Paracoccus pantotrophus: one gene and its partner. The protein of the gene in region 1 binds, or shares a complex with, the protein of each later gene. Links are inferred from orthologs where the notes say so. Each region holds a gene or a part of one and is shown in the gene's direction. Other genes may lie near its edges.

The links. Proteins that work in one complex are often made in the same cells at the same time.
Region 2: the proteins of ESD82_RS00355 (region 1) and dnaG are in contact, whole or in part, in a crystal structure (PDB 2R6A), measured with the Geobacillus stearothermophilus proteins. The link is inferred for Paracoccus pantotrophus from one-to-one orthologs. Residues at the interface, in WP_033016901.1 of Geobacillus stearothermophilus: Ser13, Glu15, Ala16, Gln18, Glu91, Leu92, Asp94, Ala95, Val96, Pro97, Thr98, Ala99, Ala100, Asn101, Tyr104, Tyr105, Ile108; in WP_049624496.1 of Geobacillus stearothermophilus: Lys456, Leu457, Leu458, Pro459, Ala460, Asn463, Ala464, Leu467, Leu535, Leu536, Ile537, Ala538, Gln544, Glu545, Asp548, Tyr549, His552.

What each region holds. Positions count from the first base shown.
Region 1 is NZ_CP044423.1:68,317-71,559, reverse strand. Bases 75-2,976 are described here. They hold ESD82_RS00355 (replicative DNA helicase), read left to right. Parts: upstream 75-726; coding sequence 727-2,226; downstream 2,227-2,976. Other genes in these bases: ESD82_RS00345 (multidrug effflux MFS transporter), read left to right, coding at 2,649-2,976; ESD82_RS00350 (DMT family protein), read left to right, coding at 2,223-2,585; ESD82_RS00360 (orotate phosphoribosyltransferase), read left to right, coding at 75-487. Outside these bases: more of ESD82_RS00360, read left to right, coding at 1-74; more of ESD82_RS00345, read left to right, coding at 2,977-3,243. UniProt on the Escherichia coli protein: The main replicative DNA helicase, it participates in initiation and elongation during chromosome replication. Travels ahead of the DNA replisome, separating dsDNA into templates for DNA synthesis.
Region 2 is NZ_CP044423.1:826,173-829,369, forward strand. What follows is about bases 225-3,197. They hold dnaG (DNA primase), read left to right. Parts: upstream 225-725; coding sequence 726-2,669; downstream 2,670-3,197. Other genes in these bases: ESD82_RS03990 (TetR/AcrR family transcriptional regulator), read left to right, coding at 225-686; rpoD (RNA polymerase sigma factor RpoD), read left to right, coding at 2,811-3,197. Outside these bases: ESD82_RS03985 (hypothetical protein), read right to left, coding at 1-20; more of ESD82_RS03990, read left to right, coding at 102-224. UniProt on the Escherichia coli protein: RNA polymerase that catalyzes the synthesis of short RNA molecules used as primers for DNA polymerase during DNA replication.

The sequences.
Region 1 (3,243 bases):
TTTCCTGGCGGCGACGGTGCTGCGCGAGGCGGGCTTCGCCGCCTTCGACAACGTCGCCGGCGGCGAGACGGCGGGCATCCCCTTCGCCGCCTGGGTGGCCGAGCGGCTGGAACTGCCGATGACCTATGTGCGCAAGAAGCCCAAGGGCTACGGCCGCAACGCCCGCATCGAGGGCGCCATGACCGAGGGCCAGCGCGTGCTGCTGGTCGAGGATCTGACCACCGACGGCGGCTCGAAGCTGAGCTTCGTCGACGCGATCCGCGAGACCGGCGCCACCTGCGGCCATACGGCGGTCATCTTCTATTACGGCATCTTCCCGGAAACCACGCAGCGCCTGGCCGACCATGGCGTCCGGCTGCACCATCTCTGCACCTGGTGGGACGTGCTGGCCGAGGCCAAGGCGCAGGGCTTCTACGACCAGGCAACGCTCGCCGAGGTCGAAAGCTTCCTGACCGATCCCCGCGCCTGGCAGGCCGCGCATCCCTGATCCGGCGCCAGACGCGCAACCACGGCGCCTCTCGGCACGGCCGCATGGGTATTTGATGAACGAAGAAGACGGGCGCGGCGCTCCATTCTTCTCTGTTGCCCAAATACCCATGCCGCCCTGGCCACCGGCGCGAGGGGCGGCATTCCGTCCACAGCTTATCCACAGCATATCCCGATGGACCGCGGGGCGCATAAGGTGGATAACGGCTCCCAGCCGAGTCGAAGGTCGGAGACCATGGGATGAGCGAGTTGCGCGCCGTCGAAATCAGGAAGCCCGGCGAGATCGCCGAGGCCGCCGCCGCCCAGGCGGTGCCCTTCTCGATCGAGGCCGAGCAGCAATTGCTGGGCGCGCTGCTGACCAATAACGAGGTCTACGACCACGTCTCGCGCATCATCCAGGCCGGGCATTTCTACGACCCGGTCCACCGCCGCATCTACGAGATCTGCGCCGAGCGCATCGCCAGGAACGCCCTGGCGAGCCCGGTCACGATCAAGGCCTTCATGGAGCATGACGCCGGCCTGAAGGAACTGGGCGGCCCGGCCTATCTGGCGCGGCTGGCCGGGGCGGCGATCTCGTCCCATGCCGCGCGCGATTATGCGCAGATGATCCGCGAATTCGCCCTGCGCCGCGAGCTGATCGGGCTGGGGCAGGACATCGCCGCGCGTGCCGCCACCGTCACGGTCAGCGATTCCGCCGAGGAGCAGATCAAGGAGGCCGAGCAGGTTCTCTACAAGCTGGGCGAGCAGGGCGTGGCCGAGCGCGGCTTCCAGAGCTTCCTGGCCGCCGTCACCGGGGCGCTGAACGCCGCCAATGCCGCCTTCAGCCGCGGCGGCGGGCTGTCGGGCATCTCGACCGGGCTGGTCGACCTGGACGGCAAGATGGGCGGGCTGAACCGCTCGGACCTGATCATCCTGGCCGGGCGGCCCTCGATGGGCAAGACCTCGCTGGCCACCAACATCGCCTTCAACGTCGCCAAGGCGCATCGCCTGGGCGAGCTGCCCGACGGCACGCATGGCACGGTGGCGGGCGGCGTCGTCGGCTTCTTCAGCCTCGAGATGTCGGCCGAGCAGCTGGCCGCGCGCATCCTCTCGGAGGCCGCCGAGGTGCCCAGCGAGGCGATCCGCCGCGGCGACATGACCGAGGACGAGTTCCGCCGCTTCGTCAAGGCCGCCCACGACCTGCAGAACTGCCCGCTTTACATCGACGACACGCCCGCCCTGCCGATCAACCAGCTGGCGGCGCGGGCCCGCAAGCTCAAGCGCACCATGGGGCTGGACCTGCTGATCGTGGACTATCTGCAGCTGCTGCGCGCCGCCTCGGCCAAGGACAGCCGCGTGAACGAAGTCAGCGAGATCACCCAGGGCCTCAAGGCCGTCGCCAAGGAGCTGGACATCCCGGTCATCGCGCTCTCGCAGCTGTCGCGCCAGGTCGAGAGCCGCGAGGACAAGCGCCCGCAGCTGTCCGACCTGCGCGAATCCGGCTCGATCGAGCAGGATGCCGACATCGTCATGTTCGTCTTCCGCGAGGAATATTACCGCGAGCGCGAAAAGCCCGCCGACCACGACCTCGACAAGATGGCCACCTGGCAGCAGGTCATGGAATCCTGCCACGGCAAGGCCGAGGTCATCATCGGCAAGCAGCGCCACGGCCCGATCGGCACGGTCGAGCTGTCCTTCGAGGGCCGCTTCACCCGCTTCGGCAACCTGGAAAAGCATCGCAGCTGGGATCGCGCTGAATGAACCTGCCGGTGCCCTTCGTCACCATCGGCCTGCTGATCCTGTCGAACCTGTTCATGACCGTCGCCTGGTACGGGCATCTGAAATTCAAGGCCGCGCCGCTTCTGCTGGTGATCCTGGTCAGCTGGGGCATCGCCTTCTTCGAATATGTGCTGCAGGTGCCGGCGAACCGCAGCGGCTACGGCCATTTCAACGCCGCGCAGCTCAAGACCATCCAGGAGGTGATCAGCCTGTCGGTCTTCGTGCTGTTCTCCTGGGCCTGGCTGGGCGAGCGGCTGACCTGGAACGTGGCGGCGGGCTTTGCCTGCATCTGCCTGGGCGCCTTCCTGATCTTCCACGATTTCGGCAGTTCTGCGCATTGACGCGAAACAGAGCCCTGTAAACAGGCGATTGCCTTTGCCCGCCGACCGGGCAAAGGTGCGGGCATGAGCAGCGCGACCCCCTCCCTTCCCCGCCGGCCAAGCATTCTGACCCTGGTTTCGATCTCGGCCGCCGGGGCGCTTTCCATGAACATCTTCCTGCCCTCGCTGCCGGCCATGGCGCGGGATTTCGGCGTGGAATACGGCTTCATGCAGCTTTCCGTCTCGGCCTTCCTGGGGGTCAGCGCGGTGCTGCAACTGCTTTGCGGCCCGATCAGCGACCGCTATGGCCGCCGGCCGGTGGTGCTGGGCTCGTTTGCGATCTTCCTGCTGGCGACCGTGGGGGCGCTGCTGGCCAGGGATGCCGCCTGGTTCATGGTCTTCCGCCTGATCCAGGCCGTCGCCACCACCGGCTTCGTCATCAGCCGCGCCGTGGTGCGCGACATCGTGCCGGCCGAGCAGGCGGCCAGCATGATCGGCTATGTCACCATGGGCATGTCGCTGGTGCCGATGATCGCGCCGACGCTGGGGGGCGTGCTGGACGAGACCCTGGGCTGGCGCGCCAGCTTCGTCGCCATGGGCCTGACCGGGCTGGCGGTCATGGCGCTTTGCGCCTTCGACCTGCCCGAGACGGCGCGCGGTGGCGGCGTGCCGCTGCGCC
Region 2 (3,197 bases), 760 kb from region 1 along the record:
CCGTTCCCCCATGTCTTCATGCGCCGGACCATAGGCCCGGCGGGGCGGCGGGGGCAAGATGCGCTCTTTACCTTGCCGCGGCTCGCCGCCTAGAAGACGACATGGCAAGAACCCAGGGCTCAAGGGCAGAGATCACCGGACCGCTGGTCCGCGACGCCGCGCGCAGGCTGTTTGCGCGCCACGGCTATGCCGCCGTCTCGATGCGCCAGATCGCGGCCGAGGTCGGCGTGCAGGTCGGCACGCTTTACAGCTATACCGCCGACAAGCAGGCGCTCCTGGCCGACCTGCTGCGGGTGCATATGGAGGAGTTGCTGGCCGCCTGGCGCGACGATCCGGCCCGGCCGGCGCTCGACCGGCTGGAGGCGTTCCTGCGCTTTCACATCCAGACCAGCCTGGAGCGCCCCGAGGCGGTGTTCCTGTCCTATATGGAGCTGCGCAACCTGACGCCGGAAAACCGTGCCGAAATCGCGGCCCTGCGCCGTCGCTACGAGGATGCGCTGGAGGCGATCCTGATCGCCGGCGAGGCCGAGGGCACCATGGCCGTGCCCGATACCCGGCTGGCCACCATGGCGCTGATCGCCATGCTGACCGGCGTCACCAACTGGTACCGCGAGGGCGGGCGGCTGGACCAGGAGCGGGTGGTCGCGGTCTATCGCGAACTGGTGCGCGGCGCGGTCGGTGCATGACCCTTTGCAACCGGCCGGCGTGATCCGATATAAGGCGGCATGAGCCTTCCGCCGCAATTCCTTGACGAGATCCGCGCCCGCGTGCCTTTGTCACGCGTCATCGGGCGCAAGGTGGTCTGGGATCTGCGCCGCTCGAATCAGGCCAAGGGCGACTGGTGGGCGCCCTGTCCCTTTCACGGCGAAAAGACCGCCTCCTTCCATGTCGACGACCAGAAAGGCTTCTATTACTGCTTCGGCTGCCACGCCAAGGGCGACGCGCTGACCTTCCTGCGCGAGGCCGAGGGGCTGGGCTTCATCGAGGCGGTCGAGCTGCTGGCCGCCGAGGCCGGCCTGCCGATGCCCGAGCGCGACCCGCGTCAGGTGCAGCGCGCCGACCGCCGCACCGAACTGGTCGAGGTGATGGAGCAGGCGGTGCGCTGGTTCCGCATGCAGCTGGGCATGGGCCCGGCCGAGGCGGCGCGGGCCTATCTGGCCCGGCGCGGGCTGGACGAGGCCGCCTGCGAAGCCTTTGGCATCGGTTTCGCCCCCGACCAGCGGCAGGGCCTGTTCAACGCCTTGCGTGCCAAGGGCATCGCCGAGGCTCTGATCGTCGAGGCCGGGCTGGCGGCCAAGCCCGACGAGGGCGGTGCGCCCTTCGACCGCTTCCGTGGCCGCATCACCTTTCCGATCCGCGACGGGCGCGGGCGCTGCATCGCCTTCGGCGGCCGGGCGATGGACCCGAACGCGCGGGCGAAATACCTCAACAGCCCCGAGACGCCGCTCTTCGACAAGGGCCGCAACCTCTACAATATCGGCCCGGCGCGGGCGGCGGTGGCCAAGGGCAGGCCGCTGGTGGTGGCCGAGGGCTACATGGACGTGATCGCCCTGGTCCGGGCGGGTTTCGAGGGCGCCGTGGCGCCGCTGGGCACCGCGATCACCGAGGACCAGCTGCGGCTGATGTGGCGCATCTCGCCCGAGCCGGTGATCGCGCTCGATGGCGACGAGGCGGGCCTGCGCGCGGCGATGCGGCTGATCGACCTGGCGCTGCCGATGACCGGGCCGGGGCAGGCGCTGCGCTTTGCCTTCCTGCCGCAGGGGCTGGACCCGGACGACCTGATCCGCGCCCGCGGGGCAGGGGCGATGGGCGCCGTGCTGGACGAGGCGCGGCCGCTGGTCGACCTGCTGTGGCGGCGCGAGACCGAGGGGCGGGTCTTCGACAGCCCCGAGCGCCGCGCGGCGCTGGACAAGGCCCTTGCCGAGGCGGTGGCCAAGATCCCCGACAAGGACACCCGCGACCATTACCACGCCGTGCTGCGCAACCTGAAATGGGAGCTGTTCGGCAACCGCCGCCGCGCCGATGCCCCCGCGCCCGCGCGTCCCGCCCGCGAATGGCAGGGCCGCGAGTGGCAAGGGGGGCGCGGCGCCCGCTTCCAGCCGGTCGCGCCGACGGCACCGACACGGGCCTCGCGGCTTTCCTCGCCCGACATGGACGGGCAGCAGGCCGAGGCGCTGGTCGAGGCCATGGTGCTGGCGATCTGCGCCACCCATCCCGGCCTGATCGCCCCGGTCGAATCGCGGCTGGAACGGCTGGAGCCGCAGGATGCGGACCGCGCGGCGCTGGTCCACGATCTCTTGTCGGGGACGCAATCCCAGGCCGGGCAGCGCGCCCTTGAAAGCATCATGGCCGACCCCCATGTGAGGGCGGCCCCGGCGATCCTGCGCCCGCATGACCGCGATGCCGCCGCCGGCATCCTTGCCAATGCCCTGGACCGGATCGAGGCCCGCCGTGCCGCGCGCGAGGAAATCGCCCGTGCCGAGGCCGAGATCGAGGGGCTCGCGGACGAGGGCCTGACCTGGCGCATGGCGCAATCCGCCCGTGCCCGCCAGCAGGCCGACCACCCCTCGCTGGCCGACCTGTCGGACCTGGGCGAGGACAGCGACGCCTATCGGGCCATCCTCGATGCGGCGCTGAAGAACGAGATCTGGCGCAAGCCGCGCCGCTGAAAGGCGCGCGAATCACCTGCGCCGAATCACCCCGGCCGAGGCCGGCTCGCAGGCTTTGAATCGCCTGCGATTCGCGCTAGAACCGGCCGATAGCCGATCCCGATTCGCCGATTCGCGAATCACCGCTTCAAGGGAGCCAGCATGGCAGCCAACGACGAAGACCAGAAGCCCGAGGCCAAGGATGACGATCCTTCGCTGGACATGTCGCAGGCCGCGGTCAAGCGCATGATCGCCGAAGGGCGCGAACGCGGCTTCATCACCTATGACCAGCTCAATGCCGTCCTGCCGCCCGAACAGGTCAGTTCCGACCAGATCGAGGACGTCATGTCCATGCTGTCCGAAATGGACATCCGCGTGGTCGAGAACGACGAGGAGGCCGAGGAGGCCGAAACGGGCGGCGAGCTGACCACCACCGGCTCGGGCTCGCGTGAGCTGACGGTCGCCACCGCCGAGACGGAAAAGCTGGACCGCACCGACGACCCGGTGCGCATGTATCTGCGCGAGATGGGCTCGGTCGAATTGCTGTCG